3 regions of the Chromobacterium sphagni genome follow, and region 3 is predicted to be linked to each of the others. Evidence: predicted binding sites of a transcription regulator. Region 3 holds the regulator's gene; each other region holds the start of a gene.

Region 1 (10,052 bases), 980 kb from region 3:
GGCCCGCCATGACTTTTCAGAAAATTTCCGAGCGCCTGGCCCTGTTGGCATTGTGCCTGGTCGCCATCGTGCCGTTTGCCTCCCGCGTCCACTTTGTGCCGCTGCCGCAGTGGTTTGGCGAAATCAATGTGATCTGGCTGCTGCTGGCGGCCGGTATGCTGCTGCTGCCCGGTGGCAGGCTGTTCGACACCGTGCCGCGCGCCGGCTGGTGGTGTCTGCTGCTGGCGGGCATCTGGGCGCTGCAGCCGCAACTGGTCAGCCTGATGTTCCCGGGCATGAGCTACGCCACTGCGCTGGGCTGGCTGTCGCTGGCCTTGCTGGCGTCGGTTGCGGCCTCGCTGCGCGGCGCCTTCGGCGAGCGCGAGTTCGCGGTATGGCTGGCGCGCGCTATCATCGTCGGCGGCCTGGTGCAGTCGTTGATCGGTACTGCCCAGCTCACCGGCCTGGCGGCGCCGCTGGGCTTGTTTTACGACGGCTCCCACCCCACCACCAATATCTTCGGCCACATCGGCCAACGCAACCAGTACGCGCACTACCTGACGTGGTCGGTGGTGGCCGGGGTCTACCTGTTCGCCGTCGAGCGGCTGGGGCGCAGCTGGCTGATCGCGTTGGTGTTGTGGATGGCGCTGATGCTGGCCACCGCGGGCTCCCGCACCACCTTGCTGTACCTGGTGGCGATTTCCGCTCTGGCCGCGCTGTGGCACTGGCGCAGCCGCAACGATACCTCGCGCCGGCTGATGCTGGCGATGTGGGCCAGCTGCGGCGCGATTCTGGCTGGGCAGTTCGCTTTGCCGCTGTTCAACCATCTGATCTCGCTGCTGACCCATTCCGATGTGGAGAACGCCTCCGGCGTGGCCCGGCTGGCGGCCAATGGCGATGACATGGGCGCGCGCCGCTTCGCCGAGATGCACAAAGCCTGGCTCACGTTCAAGGCGCACCCGCTGTGGGGCGTGGGCTGGTCGCAATACGCTGCGGAGAGCGTGCGCTTGCAGCCGCTGCCGCAGTTCGCCGCCGCCGGCTACAACAGCGGCTTGTTCACCAACGCGCACAATCTGGTGCTGCAACTGTTGGCCGAGATGGGCGGCGTGGCCACCGCGCTGGTGTTGGGCGGCTTCGTCTGGGTGCTGACGCCCTTCTTCTGCCGCCGGGCCGCGCCGGAGGGCGTGCTGGCGCTGGGTTGCCTGGCGGTGACGCTGACCCACAGCATGCTCGAATATCCGTTGTGGTACTTCTATTTCCTGGCGATGCTGGTGCTGTTCATGGCGATGGCGCCGCGCGGAGACGGCTCCCGCGCCGCTCCTATATTCCTGCGCCTGCCGCTGTTGGCCGCGCTGGCGTGGGTGGGCTGGCTGTCTATCAGCACCACGCCGATGTTCTGGGAGTTGGTCAATCTGTACACCCCCACCGGCAATGCGCAGAAGGACGCCAAGCGCACCGAGCGGCTGATCGAAATCGTCAAGACCAAGCCGTTGTTTGCCTATCATGCGCTGTACACACTGGACGACTATCTGCCGATCAGCCGCGACAACCTGGCGCAGAAGCTGGCGCTGGAGGACAGGCTGACCGAATTCCGCCCGTATCCGGACGTGATGCTCAAGCGCGCGCAGATGGAAATCCTGGCGGGGCAGCAGGCCCAAGCGGAACAGACGCTGCGCACCACGCTGGCGTCCTTCCCCACTTATGCAGGCCAGTTCCTGGAAACGCTGGGCGACCAGAATCCGGCCTGGGAGCCGCTGAGGCGCATCAGTCGCGAGGCCTACGACAAGCTGCCGGCCAAGTTCCGTACCTTGCAGGAGTGATAGGCGAGCGCCCGCCAGACGGCGGGCAAGTAAAAAGCCGCTCGATGGTTCGAGCGGCTTTTTTTACGGTGCAGTTGGTGGATTAGTTGTCCAGCACCACGCCTTCGCTGAGCGCGGTCTTCATCTTGCCCAGCGCCTTGGTTTCGATCTGGCGGATGCGCTCGGCGGATACGCCGAACTCCGCCGCCAGTTCATGCAGGGTGGAGCCGCTGTCGTCGGTCAGCCAGCGCGCTTCTACGATGCGGCGGCTGCGCGCGTCCAGTGTCGATAGCGCGTACTCCAGGCCTTCCGACTGCAGATGGTCGAAAGCGCGGCGTTCCAGCGCGCGGGTCGGCTCGCTGTGCGAGTCGGCCAGCCAGTCTATCGGCGCGTAGCTTTCGTCGTCGTCGGCGTCGCCGATCAGCGACACGTCCTGGCCGTTCATGCGGATTTCCATCTCGCGCACTTCCTCGGGCTTGACGCCCAGGTCTTCGGCGATGGACTTGGCTTCCTGTTCCGACAGCGCGGAGAAGCTGCTTTTCATGCTGCGCAGGTTGAAGAACAGCTTGCGCTGCGGCTTGGTGGTGGCGATGCGCACCAGGCGCCAGTTGCGCAGGATGAATTCGTGGATCTCGGCCTTGATCCAGTGGATGGCGAACGAGAACAACCGTACGCCGCGGCCCGGTTCGAAGCGCTTCACCGCCTTCATCAGGCCGATATTGCCTTCCTGGATCAAGTCGGCCTGCTGCAGGCCATAGCCGGCATAGCCGCGCGATACCGATACCACAACGCGCAGGTGCGACAGCACCATCTGCCGGGCAGCTTCCAGATCGTTGTCTTGCTGGAAGCGGACTGCGAGCTCGTTTTCCTGTTCCGGCGACAGCATGGGGACGCTGTTTACCGCCTGGATATACTGCTCCAGGCTGCCGCTGGTCGACGGAACGGGCAGGGCAAATGTTGTGTTCATTGCGATGGCTACCTCCTTGGGTAGTGCTATGTTAGCACTCGTGTATGGAGAGTGCTAGCAACGAAAGGTTCCCGCGTCAATGATTTTAACAATCGATGCGATAGCCGAAACCTTTCATTTGGCATGTTTACTTCGGCTCGACCTTGCGCAGGTGATGATCGGCGGCGAGGCGCGCGCCCAGCATCGCCAGCAGCGCCGCCACGCCTATCAGCGCGGCCAGCTCGGCTGGATTCAGCCCGCGTAGCTCCACCCGCTCGCCGTAGAGCATGGCGAACTCGCGGATGGCGGGGTTGGCCACCGCCGCCAGCCAGCTGCTCAAGCCCCAGGCCAGCAGCGCGGCAAACACGCCCTGCCACAGCGCATGGTACATGAAGGGGCGGCGGATGAAGCTGTCGGTGGCGCCGATCAGCTTGGACACCTCGATCTCGTCCTGGCGCGCCAGGATCTGCATGCGGATCGCGTTATGGGTCACCAGCACCAGCGCCAGGCCCAGCGCGGCGGCCAGGAACCAGGTCAGCTTCTTGCCCATCTCCACCATGCCGAACAGGCGCTTGGCCCAGTGGGCGTCGAATTGCGCCATCTCCACCATCGGCAGGCCGGAAAGCTCCTTCTGCAGCATTTCCAGCTCGCGAGGCTCCAGCGAGGCGGGCGTCACCACGAAGGCGTCCGGCAGCGGATTGCCGTCCAGGCCGTCGGACAGGCCCGCCAGGCCGTTGCGCCGCTCCAGGTCCTGCAGCGCCTTGCCCTTGCTGATGAAGGTGAAGCTCTTGACCTTGGGGTGGTGGGCCAGCGTGCTGTTGACCGCGGCGATGTCGGCCTCCTCGGCCGACAGCTCCATGAACAGCGTGATCTGCGGCGTGGCGGTGAGGCGGCCCACCCAGTCCTGCACGCTGCTGACCGACAGGTAGAGGCAGAGCGGCAGCGTCAGCGCCAGCGCCAGCATCAGCAGGGTAAGCAGGCTGCCGAACGGTTGGCGCAGGATTTTGACCAGCGCCTGCCTGGCGCTTTGCCAGTTCAGATAGAGAAAGTGTTTCATGCGGCGAACTGTCCTTCCCTCAGGCGGATGATGCGGCGGCCGTAGTCTTCCATCAGGGTTTCGTCGTGGGCGGATATCAGCACGGTGACGCCCACCTGGTGGAAGGATTTGAACAATTCCATGATGTCCAGCGCGTAGGCGCGGTCCAGGTTGGCCGACGGCTCGTCGGCCAGCAGGATGCTGGGGCGGTGCACCACGGCGCGGGCGATGCACAGCCGCTGCTGCTCGCCGCCGGACAGGCGGATCGGCATGCTCTTTTCCTTGGACAGCAGGCCCACCTTGTCCAGCGCGGCGCGCACCCGCTTGGCAGCGTCGCGGCGGTCGAAGCCTATGATGTCGAGCGGCAGCATCACATTGTCGAACACGCTGCGGTCGAACAGGATCTTGTGGTCCTGGAACACCATGCCCAGATGCTGGCGGACATAGGGAATCTGGCTGGCGCGCAGCTTGGACAGGTTCTGGCCGTTGACCAGCACGCCGCCGCTGGTGGCGCGCTCGATGCCGGCGATCAGCTTCAGCAGCGTCGACTTGCCGGCGCCGGAGTGGCCGGCGAGGAACACCATCTCGCCGGTTTCTATGGTGAAGGACAGGTTCTTCAGGGCTTCGTTGCCGCCGGGGTAGCGCTTGGTAACCTGGTCGAACTGGATCATGTAGTGGTTTCCCGCTTGACTTGGCTGAGAAAGGCGGCCGCCGAGCGCGGCCGCGGGCGTTGCTTATTCGAACAGCGCGTCGATGTAGTCGCGGCTGTCGAACGGCCGCAGGTCGTCTATGCTCTCGCCGACGCCGATGAAGCGCAGCGGCACCGGGCGCTGCTTGGCGATGGCGGCGATCACGCCGCCCTTGGCGGTGCCGTCCAGCTTGGTCAGGATCAGGCCGGTCAGGCCCAGCGCGTCGTCGAACGCTTTCACCTGGTTGACGGTGTTCTGGCCGATATTGGCGTCCAGCACCAGCACCACTTCGTGCGGCGCCTCCGGCAGCGCCTTCTGGATCACCCGCTTCACCTTTTTGATTTCCTCCATCAGATGCAGCTGGGTGGGCAGGCGGCCGGCGGTGTCGGCCAGCACGATGTCGATGCCGCGGGCGATGGCGGCCTGGATGGCGTCATAGCATACCGCGGCGGAATCGCCGCCCTGCTGGGCGATCACGGTGACGTTGTTGCGTTCGCCCCAGGCGATCAGCTGTTCGCGCGCGGCGGCGCGGAAGGTGTCGCCGGCGGCCAATAGCACGCTCTTGCCCTGGCTCTGGTAGTACTTGGCCAGCTTGCCTATGGACGTGGTCTTGCCGGCGCCGTTGACGCCGGTCATCATGATCACGAACGGTTTCTTGCCTTCCACGTTCAGCGGCACTTCCAGCGGCCCGATCAGGTCCTGCAGCGAATCCTTCAGCGCGCCCTTCAGTTCGGACGAATCCTTCAGGCCTTTGAGCGACACCCGCTCGCGCACGTCCTTCAGCAGGTGCACGGTAGCGTCCATGCCCATGTCGGCGGTCAGCAGCACCGTTTCAAGCTCTTCGTACAGGTCTTCGTCTATCTTGCCGCCGCCGAACAGGCCGGCCAGTTGCTTGCCCAGCCGGTCGCGGGTTTTGGCGAGGCCGGCTTTCAGCCGTTCGGTCCAGCCGATCTTTTTAGGCGTTGGCGGGGCCTCCTGCGCCGGGGCGGCTTGGGACTCGGCTTCGGGCTGAGGGCCGGAGGGCTGGGCTGGCGCCTCGATTTCCACGGCAGCCGCCGTGGCTTCGAGCGCCGGTTCGGGGGCGCTGACGAGGGCGGCTGGCGCGGCGAGCGGCTCAGCGGCTTCCGCTGGCGGGTTTGCGGTTTGCGGCGTTTCCACCGGCTTGGGCTTTTTCTTGAAGAAGCTGAACATGCGTAATCAGGCCAGAGATTTCGGTAAACGGCTAAATTGTATCCTCAAATGCCCTCGCGCACCGAATCGGCTCGCGACGGGCGTTTGCGCCATGCCGGAGAGACTGGCACTAATATAAGGAATATTGCGCAGTTTGTGGGCGGGCGCGCGACACAATCGGTCGATCCCGAGCATGATTGAGGCGGTAAAGTCCTGATCAGGTTAAACTCTGGCGCTTGTTTCAAGAGTCAAGAGCCATGAGTCAGTCACGTAACAAGGTCAGAATCATAGGCGGCGATTATCGCCGCCGCCTGTTGCCCTTCCCCGACGCGGAGGGGTTGCGTCCCACGCCGGACCGCGTCCGCGAAACCCTGTTCAACTGGTTGGGCCAGGATTTGTATGGCAAAAGCTGCCTGGACCTGTTCGCCGGCAGCGGCGCGCTGGGTTTTGAAGCGGCATCGCGTTCGGCCCGCCGCGTGGTGATGGTGGAGAAGTCGCGCAAGGCTTATCAGTCGCTGCAGGACAACCGCCAGCTGTTGCAGGCGGCCGCGCTGGAAGTGCAGAGCGGCGATGCGCTGCTGTATCTGAAGAGCAGTCGCGAGCGGTTCGACGTGATTTTCCTGGACCCGCCCTACGATTCCGACCTGCTGGAGCAGGCCCTGCCTTTGCTGCCGCCGCGGTTGACGGAGGAGGGAATGGTTTATCTGGAGGCCAGGCTATGGCCGGAAACGCTGCCCGAGGGCTTGGAGCTTGTCAGGCGAGACAAGGCCGGCACCGTACAGTATGGCCTGCTGCGGCGTGTGGCGGCGGACCCCGTTTGATTGCGCCGCGTGGCCGGAGTCGCCGCATAAGGTTATAACCAGTGCGAACTTGCGACCCGCCGCCACGGGTGACAGAATTCATGTAATGGAATACCTGAGGAATTTACTATGTCTTTGATGATTACCGACGAATGCATCAATTGCGACGTCTGCGAGCCGGAATGCCCGAATAACGCGATCTCGCAGGGCGAGGAGATCTATCAGATCGATCCCGAACTGTGCACCCAGTGCGTCGGCCACTACGACGAGCCGCAATGCCAGCAGGTCTGTCCCGTGGATTGCATCCCGCTGGACCCGTCCAATCAGGAGACGGAAGAGCAACTGCACGCCAAGTACCTGAAGATTTCCGCCAAGCCCTGAAGCGGCAAGTGACTGAAAAGAAAAGAAACGCCTTGCGCGCCGCGGGGCGTTTCTTATTTTTGCGCAAAACAATGCAGATTTTTTTGCGAAAGGTGTTGACGGAATCGGGGGGCATCTATAATATTCGGGTCTCTCACGGGGGGGTTACCCCAGCGGTCAACGGGTCCGGACTGTAAATCCGGCGGCTTAGCCTTCGAAGGTTCGAATCCTTCTCCCCCCACCAGAATTTAGTTGGACGTTTGGCAGTGGAAGTGTTGTGGTGTAGTGACCAGGCGGGTGTAGCTCAATGGTAGAGCAGAAGCCTTCCAAGCTTACGACGAGGGTTCGATTCCCTTCACCCGCTCCAAGCGTTTAGAAGCCTGTTTTAAGGGCCCATGTAGCTCAGGGGTAGAGCACTCCCTTGGTAAGGGAGAGGTCGGCAGTTCAATTCTGCCCATGGGCACCACCGTTTACTACTATGTTTCGTATTTGGGAATTTTGCCATGGCTAAGGAAAAGTTTGCGCGGACTAAGCCGCACGTAAACGTCGGCACCATCGGTCACGTTGACCATGGTAAAACCACTCTGACCGCTGCTATCACCACCATTCTGTCGAAGAAGTTCGGTGGCGAAGCTAAAGACTACTCCCAGATCGATAGCGCGCCGGAAGAAAAGGCACGTGGTATTACCATCAATACCGCGCACGTTGAGTACGAAACCGAAGCCCGCCACTACGCACACGTAGATTGCCCGGGTCACGCCGACTACGTTAAGAACATGATCACCGGTGCCGCCCAGATGGACGGCGCGATCCTGGTCTGCTCGGCCGCTGACGGTCCGATGCCGCAAACCCGCGAACACATCCTGCTGTCCCGCCAGGTTGGCGTGCCGTACATCATCGTCTACCTGAACAAGGCTGACCTGGTTGACGACGCCGAGCTGCTGGAGCTGGTTGAAATGGAAGTGCGCGATCTGCTGTCTTCCTACGACTTCCCGGGCGACGACACCCCGATTGTAACCGGCTCCGCTCGTCTGGCGCTGGAAGGCGACCAGTCCGAAATGGGCGAACCGTCGATCTTCCGTCTGGCCGCTGCTCTGGATTCCTACATCCCGACTCCGGAACGCGCTATCGACAAGCCGTTCCTGCTGCCGATCGAAGACGTGTTCTCGATCTCCGGCCGCGGCACCGTGGTGACCGGTCGTGTAGAGCGCGGCATCGTGAAAGTCGGCGAAGAGCTGGAAATCGTTGGCCTGAAAGAAACCGCCAAGACCACCTGCACCGGCGTGGAAATGTTCCGCAAGTTGCTGGACCAAGGTCAGGCTGGCGACAATGTGGGCGTGCTGCTGCGCGGCACCAAGCGTGAAGACGTTGAGCGTGGCCAAGTTCTGGTGAAGCCGGGCTCCATCAAGCCGCACACCGAGTTCAGCGGTTCCGTGTACGTGTTGAGCAAGGAAGAGGGCGGTCGTCACACTCCGTTCTTCGCCAACTACCGTCCGCAGTTCTACTTCCGCACCACTGACGTGACCGGCGCGGTTACGCTGGCTGAGGGCGTGGAAATGGTAATGCCGGGCGATAACGTGGAAATCACCGTTAAGCTGATCGCACCGATCGCGATGGAAGAGGGTCTGCGTTTCGCGATCCGCGAAGGTGGCCGTACCGTCGGTGCCGGCGTTGTTTCCAAGATCATTGCTTAATTAAAGTTTAAAGGCCAGTAGCTCAATTGGTAGAGTATCGGTCTCCAAAACCGAGGGTTGGGGGTTCGAGACCCTCCTGGCCTGCCAATTAAGACCAGCCGGCGCTTTGCGCCGGTTGGTCTTTTGTCGCATATGCGAGAGAAGATTCGACATGGAAATGCAAGATAAGATCAAGTTGGTTCTGGCTGGTCTTGTGGTGGTGGCCGGCATCGTCGGCTTTTACCTGATACCGGAAAGTCAGGGCCTGCTGCGCGCGCTGGCATTCATCGTCTCCATTGTGCTGGCTGCCGGCGTGGTGTGGACGTCTGCGACTGGCAAGGGTCTGGTGATCTATGCCAATGAGTCCATCGTCGAGGCTCGCAAGGTGGTATGGCCGACACGCAAGGAGGCGACCCAGGTGACGCTGATGGTGTTTGTATTCGTCACCGTGCTGGCGCTCTTCATGTGGCTGGTGGACTCCAGCCTGTCATGGCTGTTTTACGATGTGATTCTCGGTCGAGGTAGATAATGGCAAAGCGCTGGTATGTGGTACACGCGTACTCCGGTTTTGAGAAAAGCGTGCAGAAGGCGCTGCGTGAACGTATCGAACGTTCCGACATCGCAGATCAATTCGGTCAGATCCTGGTGCCGGTAGAGGAAGTGGTCGATATCAAGAACGGCCGCAAATCCATCACCGAGCGCAAGTTCTTCCCCGGCTACGTGCTGGTGGAAATGGAAATGACCGACGATACCTGGCACTTGGTGAAGAGTACGCCCAAGGTGACCGGTTTTGTCGGCGGCACCGCCAACCGCCCGGCGCCGATTTCCAAGAAGGAAGTCGAGGCCATCATGCAGCAGATGCAAGAGGGCGTGGAAAAGCCGAAGCCGAAGGTGTTGTTTGAGGTGGGCGAGCGCGTGCGCGTGATCGATGGTCCGTTCAACGACTTCAACGGCTCGGTGGACGAAGTCAATTACGAGCGCAACAAACTGCGCGTGTCGGTGCAGATCTTCGGCCGCGACACCCCGGTTGAGCTGGAATTCGGCCAGGTAGAGAAGCTGTAAAATTCTGCTTGGCAAGTTTGGCGAAGGCGTGTAAAATTCTGCGCTTTCGTCCTGGGAAGCGAACGCTGCCGTTCGCGTTACACCCGTTTTAGGAGTTTTAATCGTGGCAAAGAAAATTGTCGGCTATATCAAGCTGCAAGTGCCCGCTGGCAAGGCTAACCCGTCTCCTCCGATCGGTCCGGCACTGGGTCAGCGTGGTCTGAACATCATGGAATTCTGCAAGGCGTTCAACGCTCAGACTCAAGGCGTTGAGCCGGGTCTGCCGATTCCGGTTGTGATCACTGCCTACGCAGACAAGTCGTTCACCTTCATCATGAAGACCCCGCCGGCCACCATCCTTCTGAAGAAGGCTGCTGGCATCAAGTCCGGTTCCGCCAAGGCGCACGTGGACAAGGTGGGCAAAGTGACCCGCGCTCAGCTGGAAGAAATCGCCAAGACCAAGCAGCCGGATCTGACGGCTGGTGATCTGGACGCCGCTGTTCGCACCATCGCCGGCTCCGCCCGTTCGATGGGTCTGGAAGTGGAGGGCGTGTAAATG
Region 2 (10,052 bases), 770 kb from region 3:
GTTGATTAGTGCTTGCGTTTTTCATCTTGTCAATGCAACAGCCCGGAGCCTCGCAGTATGACTGGCTGAGGTGGTCCGCTCCAAATAGGGAATGAAGGCCAACGCGTGGTTGCTTGAGCGTTTGTGTCGGCAGCCTTGGGGTCGGGCAAGACAGGATGGGGTCGGATGTCAATTGTCAGTGGGCGGTAACAATTTGCATCGAAACCGAATGATAGCCCATGCATGATTTTTGGGCATGAGTAGAGAGTCTTCGAGCATCCTGTCGAAGAATGGGCGTGGCTGATCGGCATGGCTGAAAATCCCCCTGTGTCATATACAAGAATCCAAATCTTGGTTTTGTTGCCTCTTGGGGCAACAGATCGTCGGGACCTGCCCGTTATATTTGCGTCCAGTAGCTGTATCGTAACTGTCGCCGTCATGACCCGTCGATGAGACAGTCCCTGTCCGGTTTATCCTCCAAACATGGCGGTGGTGAACCTGCGGCATCGTGGGACGTAAGCACAGCTACCTAGTTAAATTTATAGCATCAACTATGCAATTTGCTTTGTAAATCTTGTTCTCGATGATTGGATAGTGCCTGTCTTTAAGACCTGAATGTGTAATAGCTTGATCGTGGTTGCTGCTAGAGGTTTCGTATCATGTTTCTGCAGAAGTAGGGTTTGGTTTATTCGGCAATGCTGATTAACAGCTGCTGCTATGTATTGTGTAAGGCTGCGCTAGTATGGTCTGCTTGTGAAAAAATCAAGGTTTCCTCTTGCACTAGCCAAGGTCCGGTGTTTTCAAATGGCTGACTATTTTTCAGTAGACTATGATTTGTTTGCCAGTGCAATTTTCCTGTGTCGAAACGATTTGTTGATAATCGTAGTGATTCCTAGTTTCGTGATTTCTATTTTTCTATAGCAACACCTGCTGGAATTTTCCGTGCCGGCACCAGTTTTTCTGGTTTTTATTATTGCTTTGCGCCGATTTTTTAATGTGCAGGTTTGCGATGTGTCGATGAGTTGGCTTGTTTTTTATTTCGGTTTTCAGTCATCTTGCCTAGTCAGATGCTAAGCTTGAGGATTGTCGATTGAGGAGTTTTTCAAAGCTCTGGCGTGCTGTGAATTAATTTGGATCACTAACTTTTTGCATATGTTTGAATGCCAGTTTGATATGGTTAATTTGCATGCTAAATCTTAATTGTAAGCCATCATGTATGATCAATGTGGCACGGCAAAAATCGCTGTATAAGCTGCTCGTTTTTTCAAATGCAATACATGTTTAGGTTGGCGTGAAGCGAATGAAATTAGCTGCCGCCAGACTGGTGCTATCTTGAAGATAGTTATTTCTTTTTTGCGGCGGCGTTGGGTTAAAACAAAACAGTTGCATGCTGCAAGAGTGACTGAATTGTTTTAATTTTATATTGAATTATCTTGGTGCGTAGCTGAATCTATTTTGGCTATTATCTAGCTCTATAGGGCCGAGTAATTATAGTCTGTTTTTCAGATAAGCCAATTTTGGCCATGTGGTTTCTCTCCGTGGAGTTGTGGAAATTACCGGTTGATAACTATTTTGGATGGATTTTGATGGTACATCATCAAGTAAGAATTTTATGTACAGGTCTTTGTCATTTTACTTTAGGTGCGTGCAATATTTTGTGAAGGCAGCGGTCGTTTCTACTGTGGTTTGGTCTGGATGTGGCATTGAATTTCTAGATTTTTGAAGTTTATGTGATTTTTTGATTGTTTTGTGTTGTTTTCTGGTGATTTTTTATTTCAAACTGGCATGGTGGATCGATCGGTGAGGCTGATCTTCTTGTCAGTTTTCAACATGAAAGGACGATCGTTCATACGGTATGAGTAAGAAATCGTATTTAAGAAATTTTACTTGGACTATATTGAAAAACGTGCATCTGACATGCTGGTAAGTTGTGTTGTTGTGAATTTTTCATGCTTTGATGATTGTGTTTTCCACTCTGGTCTGGAGTTTGTGGTTTGAATGGTCCTGCGTGCATGGCTGTGATGCAGGCCATATGTATTGAGGTGGGAAGGGTAGCCATGCCGCACAAATCTGAGCTTGAACAGCTTTTGCGTTAGCGCTTGGGTAGTGGCCGCCTAGGTAGCTGCCTATCGTGGCTTTCTCAATCAAACCAGTTGGCGGGAATTATGCTGAAAATCCTGATAATTTCAACTTTTCTGTCACTGTTTGTTGCGATGTTCCTGATTCATTTCAGCCATCTGCATGAGCGTTTTACACTGGATCACGACCTTGGTGGCGTGCAGAAATTTCATGCACTTCCAGTGCCCAGAGTTGGAGGACTGCCGTTGGCGGCAGGATTACTGGCTGGTTGTGGTGTATTGGCCTGGTCGTTGGATGAAGGAAGGGCATTGCTATTTTTTTGGGTGGGAGTGCCAGCTTTCATTGCCGGTTTGGTTGAGGACATGACTAAGAAGGTGGGGCCGCTGCCTCGTCTATTCGCTACTTTTGCCGCTGCCGGTTTGGGCTATTTTGTTCTTGGGGCTGGCTTGCATCGGGTAGATATTCCTTTCATTGATAGTTTTTTGGTTAATGTCCCCTTGGTTTCCTTTTTATTCACGGTGATTGCCGTTGGGGGAGTGGCCCACGCGGTGAATATCATTGATGGATACAATGGACTGTCCGGTGTGGTGGCTGTTTTTATTTTCCTTGCCATGGCTTATGTGGCATTCAAAGTTCAGGACGTGATGTTGCTGGGCGTCTGCTTCGCGATGATCGGAGCGCTGTCTGGATTCTTGTTCTGGAATTTCCCGCGCGGGCTGATTTTTGCCGGCGATGGCGGCGCGTATCTGCTGGGCTTCATGATTGCGGAGGTCGCGGTGCTGTTGGTGGGCAGGCATCCGCAAGTTTCGCCATGGTTTCCTTTGCTTTGCGTGATTTATCCGGTGTTCGAAACGCTGTATTCGATCTATCGCAAGAAATTCCTGCGCGGGATATCGCCTGGCATGCCGGACGGCCTGCATCTGCATATGCTGGTCTACAAGCGCCTTGTCCGCTGGATGGTGGGTTCCAAGGACGCGGGGCATCTGACTTTACGCAACAGCCTGACTTCGCCCTATCTGTGGGCGCTGTCCTGCATCTCGGTGGTCCCCGCGATGCTGTTCTGGCGCCACACCTATGTGCTGATGGGCTTCTGCCTGTTGTTCACTGTAGCGTACGTTTCGCTGTACCGGATGATCATCCGCTTCCGCACGCCGCGCTGGCTGGTGCTGCGCCGCTCTACCTCCTCCCGCTGATCTTTTGTCAAGAGGGGTGCTGCCCCTCTTGAAAAGCCTCGGTGTCGTCCCTATTATTAGCACTCGCAAGCCACGAGTGCTAAACCTCTCGTGTGCAACCTGAATATTCTGGTTTTCAACTCTCAAACAGCTACTGCATTAGGAGAGATCTAATGGCAATCCGTCCCCTGCACGACCGTGTTGTTATCAAGCGCCTCGAGGCTGAAGAAAAGACCGCTTCCGGCATCGTTCTGCCGGGCAGCGCGGCTGAGAAGCCGGACATGGGCGAGGTTCTGGCCGTCGGCAACGGCAAGATCCTGGAGAATGGCGAACGCCGTTCGTTGGAGCTGAAGGTTGGCGACAAAGTGATTTTTGGCAAGTACTCCGGTCAGACCGTCAAGGTCGACGGCGATGAAGTCCTCGTGATGCGCGAGGAAGACGTAATGGGCATCGTCGAGTAATCCGACCCTTACCTGCACTTCACATTACAGAATTCTGGAGAGTTAAAGAATGGCTGCTAAAGACGTTAAATTTGGTGATTCCGCTCGTGCCAAGATGGTTGCCGGTGTCAATGTTCTGGCGGATGCCGTCAAAGTGACCCTGGGCCCGAAAGGCCGCAACGTGGTACTGGACCGCTCCTTCGGCGCGCCGACCATCACCAAGGACGGCGTGTCCGTCGCCAAGGAAATCGAACTGAAGGACAAGTTCGAGAACATGGGCGCGCAGATGGTGAAGGAAGTGGCTTCCAAGACTTCCGACGTGGCCGGCGACGGCACGACCACCGCTACTGTGCTGGCTCAGGCCATCGTGCAGGAAGGCATGAAGTATGTTGCCGCCGGCATGAATCCGATGGACCTGAAGCGCGGCATCGACAAGGCCGTGATTTCGCTGGTAGGCGAGATCGCCAAGATCGCCAAGCCGTGCGCGACTTCCAAGGAAATCGCCCAAGTAGGCTCCATTTCCGCCAACTCCGACGCCGACATCGGCGAAATCATCGCCAATGCGATGGAAAAGGTCGGCAAGGAAGGCGTGATCACCGTTGAAGACGGCAAGAGCCTGAACAACGAGCTGGACGTGGTAGAAGGCATGCAGTTCGACCGCGGCTACCTGTCCCCGTACTTCATCAACAATCAGGACAAGCAGATTGCCGCGCTGGACAATCCCTTCGTGCTGCTGTTCGACAAGAAGATTTCCAACATCCGCGACCTGCTGCCGGTACTGGAGCAAGTGGCCAAGTCGGGCCGCCCGCTGCTGATCATCGCCGAAGACGTCGAAGGCGAAGCGCTGGCTACCCTGGTGGTCAATACCATCCGCGGCATCCTGAAGGTGGTTGCGGTCAAGGCTCCGGGCTTTGGCGACCGTCGCAAGGCCATGCTGCAGGATATCGCCGTGCTGACTGGTGGTACCGTTATCGCTGAAGAGCTGGGCCTGACCCTGGAAAAAGCCACGCTGGAGATGCTGGGCCAAGCCAAGCGCATCGAAGTGGGCAAGGAAAACACCATCATCATCGATGGCGCCGGCGAAGCTGCCGTGATCCAGTCGCGCGTGGGTGAAATCCGCAAGCAGATCGAAGAAGCTTCTTCCGACTACGACCGTGAAAAACTGCAAGAGCGCGTGGCCAAGCTGGCCGGCGGTGTTGCCGTGATCAAGGTTGGCGCGGCTACCGAAGTGGAAATGAAAGAGAAGAAGGCCCGCGTTGAAGACGCGCTGCACGCGACCCGTGCCGCCGTTGAAGAAGGCGTGGTTGCCGGCGGCGGCGTAGCCCTGCTGCGTGCCCGTGCTTCGCTGGAAAACCTGAAGACCGACAACGTCGAGCAAGAAGCTGGCGTCAAGATCGTGCTGCGCGCCATCGAGGCTCCGCTGCGTCAGATCGTCAAGAACGCCGGCGACGAGCCGTCGGTTGTGGTCAACAAGGTGCTGGAAGGCAAGGGTAACTTCGGTTACAACGCTGCTACCGGCGAATACGGCGACATGCTGGAAATGGGCGTGCTGGATCCGGCCAAGGTTACCCGCTCCGCTCTGCAACACGCGGCTTCGGTAGCCGGCCTGATGCTGACCACCGACTGCATGATCGCCGAACTGCCGGAAGACAAGCCGGCAGCAGGCGGCATGCCCGATATGGGCGGCATGGGCGGAATGGGCGGCATGATGTAAGCCCAGCCTTCCAGGCTTGAATAGCAAACCCCGCTTCGGCGGGGTTTTTGTTTTTTCGGCTTGAATGTCGCATGCGTCTGGCAAAATAAGCTGAATAGCTGATATTGAAAGGAGAGAAAAATGTTGTTGAGCGAAATGCAGGGTTTGCTGGATGGCTGGCTGGAGCCGTGGCGCTACAAGGACTACGCGCCCAATGGCTTGCAGGTGGAGGGGCGGGCCGAGGTGGGCAAAGTGGTGACCGGCGTGACGGCGTCGCAGGCCTTGATCGATGCCGCGGCGGCGCGGGGCGCCGACGCCATCTTGGTGCACCACGGCTATTTCTGGAAAGGCGAGGACGCGCGCATTTGCGGCATGAAGAAGCAAAGAATCCGCACCCTGCTGCAGCATGACATCAGCCTGTTGGCCTACCATCTGCCGCTGGACGGGCATCTGGAACTGGGCAACAACGCCTGTCTGGGCCAGGCGCTGGGGCTGGCGGCGCAAGGGCAGGCGGGAGAGCAGGGCCTGCTGTGGCATGGCGACTGGACCGGCGCGGGCGATGCGCAGGCGTTTGCCGGCCACGTTTCCGCCAGGCTGGGGAGGGCGGCGCAGTTGCTGGGGCGGCCGGACAAGCCGGTGCGCAAGGTCGCCTGGTGCACCGGCGGCGCGCAGGGTTTCTTCGCCGATGCCGTCGCGCTCGGGGTGGATGCCTTCATTACCGGCGAGGCATCCGAACAGAATTACCACATGGCGATGGAGAGCGATGTCGCATTTATCGCAGCGGGACATCATGCCACGGAACGCTTTGGGATCAAGGCGCTGGGCGAGCGTTTGATGCAGGTCTCTGGCATAAATGTCGAATTTATTGACGTCTTCAATCCTGTTTAAGCATCTTGCTGGCGTCAAGGTCAATTTATTTGCATAGAAGCTTCAAGTCCCTACTAGTAATCGGGTAAAATCTGGCGGTTTAGGGCTCGATTTCCACGATTGAGGATGACTGTAATGAGTGAACAGCAAGTCGATACGGGGCGCCGTCGGTTTTTGACGATCGCTTCCAGCGCTGTTGGGGGTGTTGCGGTGGTCGGCGCGGCTACGCCATTTTTCCTGAGTTTCTTCCCGTCCGAGCGGGCCAAAGCCGCCGGCGCGCCGGTCGAAGTCGACATAGGCAAGATCGAGGCGGGGCAGAAGATCAATGTCGAATGGCGCGGCAAGCCGGTGTGGATTCTCAACCGCACGCCGGAGCAGTTGAAAAACCTGCCGAAGAACGACCCCAAGCTGGTCGACCCGCAGTCGGAAGTGGACCAGCAACCGAAGTACTGCCAGAACGAGCACCGCTCGATCAAACCCGAATATCTGGTGGCTGTAGGCATCTGCACCCATCTTGGCTGTTCGCCAACCTTCCGGCCCGATCTCGCGCCCGCGGATCTGGGGCCGGAGTGGCTGGGCGGCTTCTACTGCCCCTGTCATGGTTCCAAGTTCGACCTCGCCGCCCGGGTATTCAAGGGAGTGCCGGCTCCGAAGAACCTGGAAATTCCCCCGCACAAATATATGTCCGACACCCGCCTGCTGATTGGCGACGACAAATAAGCTGAGGGCGAAAAATGAACAAAGCACAAAAGCTGCTCAACTGGGTGGACGAGCGTTTTCCGCTGACAGCCCTGTGGGAAAGCCAATGGGGCAAGTATGTCGCCCCCAAGAATTTCAATTTCTGGTACTTCTTCGGTTCGCTGGCGATGCTGGTGCTGGTGCTGCAGATCGTCACCGGAATCTTCCTCACCATGAACTACAAGCCGGACGCCACGCTGAACGGCGCCGGCATCCCGGTGGCCTTCGCCTCGGTCGAATACATCATGCGCGACGTGGCCGGCGGCTGGATCATTCGCTACATGCACTCCACCGGCGCCTCGATGTTCTTCGTGGTGGTGTATCTGCACATGTTCCGCGGCCTGATCTACGGCTCTTACAAGCAGCCGCGCGAGTTGGTGTGGGTGTTCGGCACGCTGATCTTCCTGTGCCTGATGGCAGAGGCCTTCATGGGCTACTTGCTGCCCTGGGGACAGATGTCGTTCTGGGGCGCGCAGGTGATCGTCAACCTGTTCGGCTCCATCCCGGTGATCGGACCGGATTTGTCGCTATGGATTCGCGGCGACTTCGTGGTGTCGGACGCCACGTTGAACCGCTTCTTCGCGCTGCATGTGATTGCGGTGCCGCTGGTGCTGTTGGCGCTGGTGGTCGCCCACCTGATGGCGCTGCACGAAGTGGGCTCCAACAATCCTGACGGCGTCGAGATCAAGCAGCAGCCGAAGGACCCGGACACCGGCTTGTATCTGGACGGCATCTACTCCCATCCGTACTACTCGATCAAGGACATTCTGGGTGTGGTGGTGTTCATGATCGTGTTCTCCGCCATCGTGTTCTTCCTGCCGGAAATGGGTGGCTACTTCCTGGAGCACCCCAACTTCGACCAGGCGGATCCGCTGAAGACGCCGCCGCACATCGCGCCGGTATGGTACTTCACGCCGTTCTACGCCATCCTGCGCGCTATTCCGTCGTTTGCCGGCACCCAGGTGTGGGGCGTGCTGGCGATGGGCGCGGCGGTGGTGCTGATCGCCTTCCTGCCGTGGCTGGACCGTTCGCCGATCAAGTCCATCCGCTACCGCGGCCCCAAGTTCAAGGTGGCGTTGGTGCTATTCATCGTCGCCTTCATCGGTCTGGGCATTCTCGGCGCGATGCCGCCGACCGCTGTGCGCACGATGATTTCGCAGATATTGTCGGCGGTCTATTTCGCCTTTTTCCTGGGTATGCCGTTCTACACCAAGAACGATATCGGCAGCATTCCGGTGCCGGACCGCGTCACCGACACCAATGCCAAGCGGCAGATCCAGTTCGTGGTGCTGGTGTTGTTGACCGTGTTCCTGGCGGCGCTGTTCGCCATGAACGTGTAAGCAAGGGGAAAGGACTCATGAAAAACAAAATCCGTCACCTGATCGCGGCCCTGGCGCTGATGCTGCCCTTTGCGGCCCCCGCGCTGGCCAACGAGGGCGGCCCCGCGCTGGACAAGGCCGACATCAATATCCAGGACACCGAAAGCCTGCAGCGCGGCGCGCAGATCTTCGTCAACTACTGCCTGTCCTGCCATTCGGCCAGCATGTTGCGCTACAACCGGCTGGAGGACATCGGCCTCACGGAAGAGCAGATCAAGGCCAACCTGCTGCCGGAAGGCGCCAAGATCGGCGACCAGATGAACATCTCAATGGACAAGAAGGACGCCAAGGCCTGGTTCGGCGCCACCCCGCCCGATCTGTCGCTGATCGCCCGCTCGCGCGGCGCCGACTATCTGTACAGCTATCTGCGCGGCTTCTATCGCGATCCTACCCGCCCCACCGGCTGGAACAATCTGGTGTTCGACAAGGTAGGCATGCCGCACATCTTCTGGGAATGGCAGGGCGAGCAGCAGTTGAAGACCGAGAAGGACGCGGAAGGCAACGAGGTGCACAAGCTGCAGCTGGTCAAGGCCGGCACGCTGACCAAGCTGGAGAACGGCAAGGCCAATACCGTGGAGTACGACAGGCGGATGACCGATCTGACCAACTTCCTGGTGTTCATGGGCGAGCCGGCGCAGGTGCAGCGCCAGCAGATCGGCTATGTGGTGCTGATGTTCCTGGGCCTGCTGCTGTTCCCGCTGGTCTACCTGTTGAAGAAGGAGTACTGGCGCGACGTGCATTGAGCCGGTTGCGATCGAATGAGAAAGGCGGAAGCGATTCCGCCTTTTTTTCTTTTATAATCATGATGTTGTATTGAAATGCTGGCAAATGGGGGCGGGAAGGTGCTAGAATGCGCTGCTACATCAATTCAATGTTAGTCAAGGATTATTTCCGCCATGATGACCCTCTACTCCGGAATCACCTGCCCGTTCAGTCAGCGCTGCCGTATCGTGCTCTTCGAGAAGGGCATGGATTTCGAAATCATCGATGTGGATATCCATAACAAGCCGGAAGATCTGGCTGTGATGAACCCGTACAACGAAGTGCCGGTTCTGGTGGAGCGCGATCTGATCCTGCACGAATCCAACATCATCAACGAATACATCGACGAGCGCTTCCCCCACCCGCAGCTGATGCCGGCCGATCCGGTGATGCGCGCCCGCGCCCGCCTGTTCCTGCATCGTTTCGAGAACGAGCTGTTCATTTACGTGAAGACGCTGGAAGCCGGCGCTACCGGCAAGGAAGCCACCAAGGCGCGCGAAGCGATCCGCGACGGCCTGACCACCATCGCCCCCATCTTCTCCAAGCAGAAATTCATGCTGGGCGACGACTTCTCGATGATAGACGTGGCCATCGCCCCGCTGATGTGGCGCCTGGAGCACTACAACATCGATCTGGGCAAGAGCGCCGCGCCTATCCTGAAATACGCCGAACGCATTTTCCAGCGCCAGTCCTTCATCGACTCGCTGACTCCGTCCGAAAAGGCCATGCGCAAGTAAGGTGACGCGATGAGCTCCAGCACCAAGCCGTACATGATCCGGGCGCTGCACCAGTGGTGCGGCGACAACGGCTATACCCCCTACGTCGTGGTGTGGGTCAATGACCGTACCGATGTGCCGCTCGAGTACGTAAAGAACAACGAGATCGTGCTGAATATCGCCGACGGCGCCACCAAGAACCTGCGCATCGACAACGACTGGCTGTC
Region 3 (10,052 bases):
TCGTAGGCCTCGTCGTCGGAGGCGTACACCGTCACCATCAGCTTGTCCTTGGGCAGGTTCAGCCATTGCTCGCCGGTGAGGAATTCCCAGGCGAAGCTGATGGCGTCGCGCTTGAAGTAGTCGCCGAAGCTGAAGTTGCCCAGCATTTCGAAGAAGGTGTGGTGGCGCGCGGTGTAGCCGACGTTTTCCAGGTCGTTGTGCTTGCCGCCTGCGCGCAGGCATTTCTGGCTGGTGGTGGCGCGGCTGTAGTCGCGCTTTTCAAAGCCGAGGAAAGTGTCCTTGAACTGCACCATGCCTGCGACGGTGAACATCAGCGTCGGGTCGTTGCCGGGGACCAGGCTGCTGGAGGGAACGACCTGGTGGCCTTTGGCGGCGAAGAAGTCCAGGAACTTCTTGCGGATTTCGGAGGTTTTCATGATTGTCTGATCTATTTCAAAATTTTGCCCCGGACTGGCAGTCGGGGCGAATCCGTCGATTGTGTCAAGCCGTGGCGGCGCTGGCAAGGGTTTCGCAGCGCTGTTTCAATGCCCGGTTCATCAGCAGGAACCCCTGGCGGGCGCTTTCCAGGCCTTTTGCGCCGAACAGCGGCAGCAGCAGGCCGCTGAGGGCGCCGCGGTGATGCAGCCGGGCGCCGCCGCCGTTCAGCGCCTCCAGCCGGAAGTGGTGGGCGCCGTCGAGCAGGCCGGGCAGGAGCAGTGAGCCGCGCCAGGCCAGCGCCTGCGGCGGGCAAAGTTCGGTGACGATCGGGCGGAAGGTCGTCCGCCTGCCGCCGGGAGGATGGAGGGTGGCCACCAGCCGGGCGCCCAAGAGGTGGCGTCCATGCAGGCCGACGATGAACGGGTTCCACTCCGGATAGCGCGGCCAGTCGCTCAGCACCTGCCAGACCAGCTCCGGGCCTGCGGCGATGTCGATTTTGGTGGCGATGCCGCGCGCGCTCATGGCTCAGTCCTCGTGAAAGTCGTCATCTCCGCCGCCGGCCAATACCTGGCGGATCACCTCGCCGGGAAAGCCGCGCTGGGCCAGGAAACGGTACTGCTTGGCCTTTTCCGCCGCGTCGGCCGGCAGGCGGCCGAACTTCTTCTGCCACTGCGCGCGGGCGCTGGCCAGGTCGTCCTGGCCGGACAATGCCTCGCGTATGGTGTCGTCGGCTACGCCGCGCTGGCGCATTTCCTGCTGCAGCCGGCGACTGCCGAACTTGCCGCCGCGGCTGCTGGCGAACTGCTGGGCGAAGCGCTGATCGGACTGCCAGTCGCTGCCGGCCAGTTCGTCCAGCACCGCGTTGAGCTCATCCTCGCTGTCGGCAAAAGGCGCGAGCCGCCGAACCAGTTCCCGCCGGGAGTACTCCCGGCGGGCCAGCAGTTCGACGGCCCGCGCCTTCAGGCTTTTTTCGCTTGCCGCCATCAGGCGTCGAAGGCGTCGTCGGCCAGTTCTTCCTCGTCGTCCTTGCCTTCGCTGATTTCGATCTTGATGCCGACCGCGTCGCGGATCTTGCGTTCGATCTCCTCGGCGATGGCCGGATTGGCTTTCAGCCATTCGCGGGTGTTGTCCTTGCCCTGGCCGATCTTCTGGCCGTTGTACGCGTACCAGGCGCCGGACTTGTCGATGAAGCCGTGCTTGACGCCCAGCTCGATGATTTCGCCGGCGCGCGAGATGCCCTCGCCGTAGAGGATTTCGAAATCGGCCTGGCGGAACGGCGGCGAAACCTTGTTCTTCACCACTTTGACGCGGGTATCGTTGCCGACCACTTCCTCGCCCTTCTTGATGCCGCCGGTGCGGCGGATGTCCAGGCGCACCGAGGCGTAGAACTTCAGCGCGTTGCCGCCGGTGGTGGTTTCCGGGTTGCCGAACATCACGCCGATCTTCATGCGGATCTGGTTGATGAAGATCACCAGGGTGTTGGTGCGCTTGATGTTGCCGGTCAGCTTGCGCAGCGCCTGGCTCATCAGGCGGGCCTGCAGGCCGACGTGGCTGTCGCCCATCTCGCCTTCGATTTCCGCCTTGGGCACCAGCGCGGCGACGGAGTCCACCACGATGATGTCGACACCGCTGGAGCGCACCAGCATGTCGCAGATTTCCAGCGCCTGCTCGCCGGTGTCCGGCTGCGAGATCAGCAAGTCTTCCACGTTGACGCCCAGCTTCTGCGCGTATTGCGGGTCCAGCGCGTTTTCCGCGTCGATGTAGGCGCAGGTGCCGCCCAGCTTCTGCGCCTCGGCCACCACCTGCAGACACAGGGTGGTTTTGCCGGACGATTCCGGGCCGTAGATTTCGACCACGCGGCCGCGCGGCAGGCCGCCGACGCCCAGCGCCAGGTCCAGCGTCAGCGAGCCGGTGGAGATCACTTGCAGGTTTTCGGTGATCTGGTTGTCGCTCATGCGCATGATCGAACCCTTGCCGAACTGCTTTTCAATCTGGGCGAGGGCGGCGGCGAGCGCCTTGCTCTTGTCTTCGGAAGCCATGCTGTCTCCAAATGGGGTAGGTCGGACCAATAATGGGGCGATTATCGCAGAAAACCAGAGCCCTAACAGCAGCTTGCCGGGGAACAAAAGCGCCTACCCGGCGCAAAGTCTTGCTGCTGGCCCTTTTGGCGCGGTTCAGGATGTGTACAATGGGGAACATGATGAACGAACGCGCCCAACGCTTGCTCAAGGTCCTGATCGAACGCTATATCGCCGACGGTCAGCCGGTAGCATCCAAAGCCCTGTCGCTGCTGCCGGGGGTGGAGCTGTCCTCCGCGTCCATCCGCAATGTGCTGGCCGAGCTGGAAAACATGGGGCTGATCGCTTCGCCGCACACCTCGGCCGGGCGAGTGCCCACCGCGCGCGGCTACCGGCTGTTCGTCGACCGTCTGCTGACGATACGGCCGCTGGACGCGCTGGCGCGCCACGAGTTGGAAGCCAGCCTGCAGCCGGACAGTCCGCAGCGCATCGTGCAGGCGGCGTCGTCGCTGCTGTCGGAGCTGACCAGCTTCGCCGGCGTGGTGATGACGCCGCAGCGCAGCGACGTCGCTTTCCGCCAGATCGAATTCCTGCGCCTGTCCGAGCGCCGCATCCTGATGATACTGGTGACGCTGGACGGCGACGTGCAGAACCACCTGCTGCTGACCGAGCGCGACTACACCCCGTCGGAGCTGGTGGAGGCGGGCAACTTCATCAACCAGCATTACAGCGGCCAAGCGCTGGACGCGGTCACCAGCCGGGTGGAGGGCGAGCTGCGCGAGCTGCAGGGCGACATTGCCGAACTGATGGCGGCAGCGGTGCGGCTGGGGCAGCAGACGCTGGCCAATAGCGGCGAGGACGTGGTGGTCAGCGGCGGCTCGCGCCTGCTGCAGGTGAACGACCTGTCCGACGACCTGTCGCGGCTGCGCGAGCTGTTCGGCGTGTTCGAGCGCAAGACTGAGCTGTTGAAACTGTTGTCGCAAAGCCGCGCGGCGCAGGGGGTGAACATTTTCATCGGCGAGGAGTCTGGACTGGTGACGCTGGACGAATGCTCGGTGGTGACCGCGCCCTATCGCGTCAACGGCCAGGTGGTCGGCACCCTGGGCGTGGTCGGCCCCACCCGCATGGCTTACGAAAGGGTGATACCCATCGTCGACATTACCGCGCGGCTGGTGGGCAGCGCCTTGTCGTTCCGCGATTGAGTCCGCGCCTTCGCCATCCACAGACATAATCAATAACGGACGAACACAATATGAATCCGATGCAGAAACTGGCCGGCACGGCCGCCGTGATAGCCGCCGCGCTGGCCGCCGCGCCGGCCTGGGCCGACGCCGCCTTCCTGGCCCGCCCCGACGTGCAGCGCTATATCGACGAACAAGTCGCCGGCGGCCAGTTCAACCGGCCCGAGCTGGAGGCGGTGTTCGCCAATGTCGAGCCCAAGCCCAACATCATCCGGATCCTGGACAAGCCGTCCACTTCGCGGCCGTGGTACCAGTTTCGCGCCTCCACCGTCAACGACAGGTTGATCGTCGACGGCGCGGCGTTCTGGCAGGCCAACGCCGATACGCTGGCGCGCGCCGAGCGGCAGTACCAGGTGGCGCCGGAAGTGATCGTCGCCATCCTGGGCGTGGAGTCGCATTACGGCCGCAATACCGGCACTTTCCGCCTGGCCGACTCGCTGTCCACCATCGGTTTCGACTACCCCCGCCGCGCCGATTTCTTCCGCAAGGAGCTGACCCAGTTCCTGCTGCTGGCCAAGGAGGAGGGCAAGGACCCGCTGACGCTGAAGGGTTCTTACGCCGGCGCGATGGGCTGGCCGCAGTTCATGCCGTCCAGCTACCGCAAGTGGGCGGTGGATTTCGACGGCAACGGCCACCGCGACATCTGGAACAACCCGCACGACGCTATCGGCAGCGTCGCCAACTACTTCCAGCTGCACGGCTGGCGCCATGGCGACGACGTGGTGGTGCCGGCCAGCGTGGTGCCGGGGCCGCAGGTGGACAAGCTGCTGGCCGACAAATTCAACCTGCACTACACGGTGGGCGACTTGCGCAGGATGGGCATCGCGCCGCAGGCGCCGCTGGCTGACGACGTGCCGGCGGTGCTGTTTTCGCTGGAAACCGCGCCCGGCGTCACCGAGTACTGGCTGGGCCTGAACAACTTCTACGCCATCACCCGCTACAACCGCAGCGCGCTGTACGCCAAGGCGGTGCAGGAAATCGCCGACCAGGTGCGCCAGCGTTATTACGCCGCGCTGGCGCAGAAGTCGTCCGAGCCGGCGTCATCCGCGCAGTAAGGCCGTTTCCTCCCGGCGCGGCCCAGGCGGCCGCGCCGGTAAAATCAGTCGCCTTGCGCGGCAATTGCCATTAAAATCCGCCCCCATGAGCTATCAAGTCCTTGCCAGAAAATGGCGTCCCAAGCGCTTTGCCGACCTGGTCGGCCAGGAGCACGTGGTGCGCGCCCTCAGCAACGCCCTCAAGGAGGCGCGGCTGCATCACGCCTACCTGCTGACCGGCACCCGGGGCGTAGGCAAGACCACCATCGCCCGCATCCTGGCGAAAAGCCTGAACTGCGAAACTGGCACCACCGCCGACCCGTGCGGCGAGTGTTCCGCCTGCCGCCAGATCGACAGCGGCCGTTTCGTCGACCTGCTGGAAATCGACGCCGCGTCCAACACCGGCATCGACAATATCCGTGAAGTGCTGGAAAACGCCCAGTACGCGCCGACCATGGGCCGCTTCAAGGTCTACATCATCGACGAAGTGCACATGCTGTCGAAAAGCGCCTTCAATGCGATGCTGAAGACGCTGGAAGAGCCGCCGGCGCACGTCAAGTTCATCCTCGCCACCACCGACCCGCAGAAGGTGCCGGTGACGGTATTGAGCCGCTGCCTGCAATTTTCGCTGCGCAATATGACGCCGCAGCAGGTGTCCAGCCATCTGGCGCACATGCTGGAAGTGGAACAGATCGCCTACGAGCCGGCCGCGCTGGCGCTGCTGGGCCGCGCCGCGGCGGGTTCGATGCGCGACGCGCAGTCGCTGCTGGACCAGGCCATCGCCTATGGGCTGGGCGAGGTGAAGGAAGACGGCGTGCGCGCGATGCTGGGCGCGGTGGACCGCCGCTACCTGTTTACCCTGCTGCAGGCGTTGTCGGTCGCCGACGGCGCGGCGCTGATGGCCGAGGCCGACAATCTGGCCGAGCGCGGCATCAGCTTCGATTCCGCGCTGACCGAGCTGGCGGTGCTGCTGCAGCAGCTGGCGCTGGCGCAGACGGTGCCGGCGGCGCTGGCCGCCGACGAGCCAGAGCGGGATACGCTGTTCGCGCTGGCCGACGCCATCGCGCCGCAGGACGTGCAGCTGTACTATCAGATCGCCATCCACGGCCGCAAGGACCTGGCGCTGGCGCCGGACGAGCACGCCGGCTTCAATATGACGCTGCTGCGGATGCTGGCCTTCCATCCAGTGAATGCGCCGGCTGAGGCCGCCGCGCCGCCTCGGCCAGCCGCCGCGCCACAGGCCAGGCCCGGCGCCGTGGCCAGCGCCGCGGCGCCGGTCGAGCGCGGCATGTCGCCGGCTGCGCGCGCCTTGCAGGCCGCCGGCCTGGCATCGCAAACCCAGGCGAAATCGGCCCCGCGCGCGGCGAGCGAAGAGAATGCCCCGGCGGCCGAGCCGGAACCCGAGCCCGCGCCCAGGCCGCAGCCGCCCGCGGCGCAGCTTAGGCCCGCGCTGGCTCCGACCCCGGCTCCCGAGCCTGCGGCCGAAGCCGTCGCGCCGCGGCAATCCGCCGTTGTGGCGGTGCCGCAAGCGGTGCCCGCGGTCGAGGCCGATGCCGAAGAGGACGACGAGCGCGACGAGGACGAAATCGACGACATGCCGTGGCAGGCCGACGACGGCGAAGCCATCCCGGACTACGCGCAGGCGCCGCCGCTGGACGACGAGCCGGTCAACTACCAGTTCGACGGCGACTGGCAGGCGCTGGTGGTGGATCTGGGCGGCAAGCTGGGCGCGGCGCGGATGTTGGCGCACAATGCGGTATTGAAGGGCTGGAGCCAGCAGCGGCTGGAGTTGGCGGTGCCGGAAAGCTTCCGCCACATGAGCGGGCGCGACTACCAGGACAAGCTGAAGGCTGCGCTGTGCGAACGCTTCGGCCACGCGGTGGAGTTGACGGTGACGGTGGAGGAACTGGGGATGGAAACCCCGGCCATGGTCGACGCCCGCCAGCGCCAGGAGCAACTGGCCATCGCTCGAGAATGCATGAAAAACGATCCGGTGGTGCAGCAGATGGTGCGCGAAATGGGCGCCACGCTGATCATCGAGACCATTCAACCCGTACAGGAGTGAACCGCAATGTTCGGTAAAGCTGGAATCGCCGGCCTGATGAAACAGGCCCAGCAAATGCAGGATAATATGAAGAAGGCCCAGGAAGAGCTGGCGCTGGTGGAAGTGGAAGGCCAGTCCGGCGCCGGCATGGTGAAGGTCGTGATGACCTGCGCCCACGGCGTCAAGCGCGTGGCCATCGACGACAGCGTGCTGGACGACAAGGAAATGCTGGAAGACCTGATCGCCGCCGCCTTCAACGACGCCGTGCGCAAGGTGGAAAGCACCACCCAGGAGCGGATGTCCGGCTTCACCAATGGCCTGAACCTGCCGGCCGGCATGAAGCTGCCGTTCTGATTGCGCCAGCCGGCCCGGCGACGGGCCGGTTTGATGTCGGCCAGACGCCCCGTCCCGCGCGGGGCGTCGTGTCGTGAAGCTTTGTGCTTTTCCCTATCGGCGGCCTGTGGCCGCTAGTCTGATTAGGTTGCCTGCTTGTGTCGATGAAGAATCCACCCGCGCTGGAGCATTTGATCTCCGCGCTGAAAGTCCTGCCCGGCGTCGGTCCCAAAACCGCCCAGCGCATGGCCTTTCATTTGCTGCAGCGCGACAAGAAGGGCGCAGACAAGCTGGCGCGCGCGCTGGACAGGGCGCTGACCCAGCTTACCCATTGCCAGCGCTGCAATACCTTCAGCGAAACCGAGCTGTGCCATCTGTGCGCGGACGAAGCGCGCCGCCAGGACCAGCTGTGCATCGTGGAGATGCCGGCCGACCTGATGATGCTGGAGCAGGCCAAGTGTTTCGAGGGCCTGTATTTCGTGCTGATGGGGCGGATTTCGCCGCTGGACAACATCGGCCCGCGCGACCTGAACCTGGACAAGCTGATGGCGCGCGCGCTGGACGACCAGGTGAGCGAGGTGGTGATCGCCACCAATTTCACCGCCGAAGGCGAGGTCACCGCCCACATGCTGAGCGAGCTGTTCAAGGAGCGTGGCCTGGCCGTCACCCGCATCGCGCGCGGCATGCCGGTGGGCGGCGAGCTGGAGTACGTGGATCTGGGCACGCTGGCGCAGGCGGTGTACGAGCGGCGCGGCGTCTGATGGATGGCCCTGCGTTTGCCGGCATGGCCTCGAATGCCGTTTGAATGAAACGGCGGCGGCGCTTATAATCGCCGCTTCCCTATCTGTTTTCCTTCGGGAGAGCGCTGTCGAAATGAACCAGTAATGCCCGGATGCCGCCGGCGTCCCGATTTTCCGCCGCCATCCGGCGCGCGGGCAAGCGTATTGCTGTTTGTTTCATCCATCCGTTCGGCGCGCCGCCGGTTTTCCCGCCGGCTGACGCCCGGTCCGCTGCCCGCGGGCTGGCTGGACCAGGTGCTGGGCCTGGATATCCTGTGCCTGGCTTCCGGCGGCGGCCAACAAGCGCCGATCCTGGCGGCGGCGGGCGCGCGCGTGACCGTGCTGGACGCGTCCGCCGAGCAGCTGGCGCGCGACCGGATGGTGGCCGAGCGCGATGGCCTGAACCTGCGAGTCGAGCATGGCGATATGCGCGACCTGTCGCGCTTCGCCGACGCCGGCTTCGACTGCGTGTTCCACCCGATTTCCAATCTGTATGTGCCGTACGTGCGGCCGGTATGGCGCGAGTGCTTCCGCGTATTGCGGCCGGGCGGCCGCCTGCTCAGCAGCTTTTACAACCCGGTGGCGTTTGTGGCGGACCGCGATCCGCAGTACGCCGCCCTGGGCCTGATCCGGCCGCGCTTCGCGGTGCCGTATTCCGATCTGGCGGATCTTGAGCCGGAGGCGCTGCAGCGAAAACGGGAAGGGGGTGAGGCGCTGGTGTTCGGCCACAGCCCGACGCAACAGATAGGCGGCCAGACCGAGGCCGGCTTCGTGATCCGCGGTTTCCATGAAGACTGGCAGCCGCGGCCGCGTTTCGTCATCGACAGCTATGTGCCGACCTTTATCGCCACCTGGGCGCAAAAGCCGGAGTGGTGATGCAAAAAGCCCGGCGGATGGCCGGGCTTTTCATTGGGCGGGCGGCTCAGTCGCCGCTAACCACGTCCACGCCCTTGGGCGGGACGAAGGCGAAGCGGCCGGATGGCAGTACTACGTTCTGCTGCGGTTTGGCGAAGTTGATGCGGGTGTCATTGCCGAAGCTGTCGGTCAACTGCATCTCCACCAGCATATTGCCCTTGAAGCCCATGCGCACGCTGCTGAAGGTGTTGTCCTGCTTTTTCGGGCTGGCGGTCAGCCACTCCACATCGCCCTGCTTGCCGGCTTCATTGAGCTTGTAGCTGCGCTCGATCTCGTTGCTGCCGGCGAGCAGCGCCGCCGGGCTGGAGCCCAGCGCCGCGCCCTGGGCCTTGCGCGTCACCTGGGCCAGGTCCTGGTCGTAAATCCACAGCGTCTTGCCGTCGCCGACGATCAGCTGCGAGTAAGGCTGGTTGTATTCCCAGCGGAATTTGCCGGGACGGGCGATTTCCAGCCGACCGCTGGCTTCTTCGCGCTTGCCCTTGTTGGTGACCAGCTGGGTGAAGTCCGCGGTCAGCGTCTTGCTGCCGGCGACAAAGGCCTTCAGCTGGGCGACGGCGGAGGCGTGCGCCGGCGCGGCCAGGCAGGCCAGGGTGGCGGCGATCAGCGTCAGGGAATGCGGTTTCATCGGATAGGGTCCTTGCGGGCGGCCGCGCCGCCGTGAAAACAGGTATGACAGTCAGGCGGCCCGGCCAGTTCTGCCTCGCGGGAGAGCGGCCGGGCCAAAGTGTTGGCGACTATTGCGCGCTGGCCTTGGTTTTCTTCTTCCCGGACTTGGCGGCGGAGGGCGCAGGCTGCTGTGGTTGCGGCGCAGGGGCCGCGGCGTCGGCGATGGGCTGTTCACCGGCGTCGGCCTTGCCCGCCAGCCAGCCGGGCAATTCGAGCTTGTTGAAGTCGATGATGTCGTTTTCGGCTGGCTGGTAGACGAACTGCGGCTTGCCGTGGTGGCTGTAGCGCAAGTTGAAGTAAGCGTCGGCGCTGAATTCGGCGCTGGCCATGTGGATGGTCTGACGGATGGCCTCCATCTCGCCGCTGCGGCTGACATAGACGTCGCTGACGGTTTGGCCGTCGAGTTCGCCGGCGGGGCTGAGTTTGACCAGGTCGCGCACCAGCTTGAGCATGGATTCCGCGTCGAACTTGTCATTCGGCTGGGCGACTTGCTGGCGGGCGGCTTTGGCCAGGCCGTCCAGGATCAGCAGTGTCATCTTTTGCTCCTGTTCCTTGCTGAGGGTAAGGCGCAGCTTGTATTTGGCGCCGACTTCGTCGGCGTAGGC

What was found. The regulator HrcA, encoded in region 3, represses chaperone genes, less so after heat shock. The targets are predictions, from matches to a motif close to ATTAGCACTCGNNNNNNNCGAGTGCTAAT.
Region 1: the regulator HrcA is predicted to act here: its motif matches at 2,776-2,804, upstream of rpoH (RNA polymerase sigma factor RpoH).
Region 2: the regulator HrcA is predicted to act here: its motif matches at 3,307-3,335, upstream of groES (co-chaperone GroES).

Annotation. Positions count from the first base shown of each region.
Region 1 covers NZ_MKCS01000001.1:1,930,020-1,940,071, forward strand. The annotation lists gene BI347_RS09120 (PglL family O-oligosaccharyltransferase) at 9-1,799, shown strand; gene rpoH (RNA polymerase sigma factor RpoH) at 1,882-2,745, opposite strand; gene ftsX (permease-like cell division protein FtsX) at 2,873-3,781, opposite strand; gene ftsE (cell division ATP-binding protein FtsE) at 3,778-4,431, opposite strand; gene ftsY (signal recognition particle-docking protein FtsY) at 4,495-5,640, opposite strand; gene rsmD (16S rRNA (guanine(966)-N(2))-methyltransferase RsmD) at 5,877-6,440, shown strand; gene BI347_RS09150 (YfhL family 4Fe-4S dicluster ferredoxin) at 6,549-6,800, shown strand; tRNA gene BI347_RS09155 (tRNA-Tyr) at 6,938-7,023, shown strand; tRNA gene BI347_RS09160 (tRNA-Gly) at 7,073-7,146, shown strand; tRNA gene BI347_RS09165 (tRNA-Thr) at 7,171-7,245, shown strand; gene tuf (elongation factor Tu) at 7,283-8,473, shown strand; tRNA gene BI347_RS09175 (tRNA-Trp) at 8,485-8,560, shown strand; gene secE (preprotein translocase subunit SecE) at 8,625-8,981, shown strand; gene nusG (transcription termination/antitermination protein NusG) at 8,981-9,514, shown strand; gene rplK (50S ribosomal protein L11) at 9,618-10,049, shown strand; gene rplA (50S ribosomal protein L1) at 10,050-10,052, shown strand, end outside.
Region 2 covers NZ_MKCS01000001.1:2,138,287-2,148,338, forward strand. The annotation lists gene BI347_RS10140 (MraY family glycosyltransferase) at 2,145-3,251, shown strand; gene groES (co-chaperone GroES) at 3,404-3,691, shown strand; gene groL (chaperonin GroEL) at 3,741-5,384, shown strand; gene BI347_RS10155 (Nif3-like dinuclear metal center hexameric protein) at 5,505-6,251, shown strand; gene petA (ubiquinol-cytochrome c reductase iron-sulfur subunit) at 6,366-6,950, shown strand; gene BI347_RS10165 (cytochrome b) at 6,965-8,308, shown strand; gene BI347_RS10170 (cytochrome c1) at 8,326-9,090, shown strand; gene BI347_RS10175 (glutathione S-transferase N-terminal domain-containing protein) at 9,244-9,846, shown strand; gene BI347_RS10180 (ClpXP protease specificity-enhancing factor) at 9,856-10,052, shown strand, end outside.
Region 3 covers NZ_MKCS01000001.1:2,905,503-2,915,554, forward strand. The annotation lists gene alaS (alanine--tRNA ligase) at 1-416, opposite strand, end outside; gene BI347_RS13575 (SRPBCC domain-containing protein) at 481-939, opposite strand; gene recX (recombination regulator RecX) at 943-1,401, opposite strand; gene recA (recombinase RecA) at 1,401-2,456, opposite strand; gene hrcA (heat-inducible transcriptional repressor HrcA) at 2,618-3,637, shown strand; gene mltB (lytic murein transglycosylase B) at 3,688-4,731, shown strand; gene dnaX (DNA polymerase III subunit gamma/tau) at 4,817-6,775, shown strand; gene BI347_RS13605 (YbaB/EbfC family nucleoid-associated protein) at 6,782-7,108, shown strand; gene recR (recombination mediator RecR) at 7,252-7,848, shown strand; gene BI347_RS13615 (class I SAM-dependent methyltransferase) at 8,032-8,742, shown strand; gene lolA (outer membrane lipoprotein periplasmic chaperone LolA) at 8,789-9,406, opposite strand; gene BI347_RS13625 (hypothetical protein) at 9,516-10,052, opposite strand, start outside.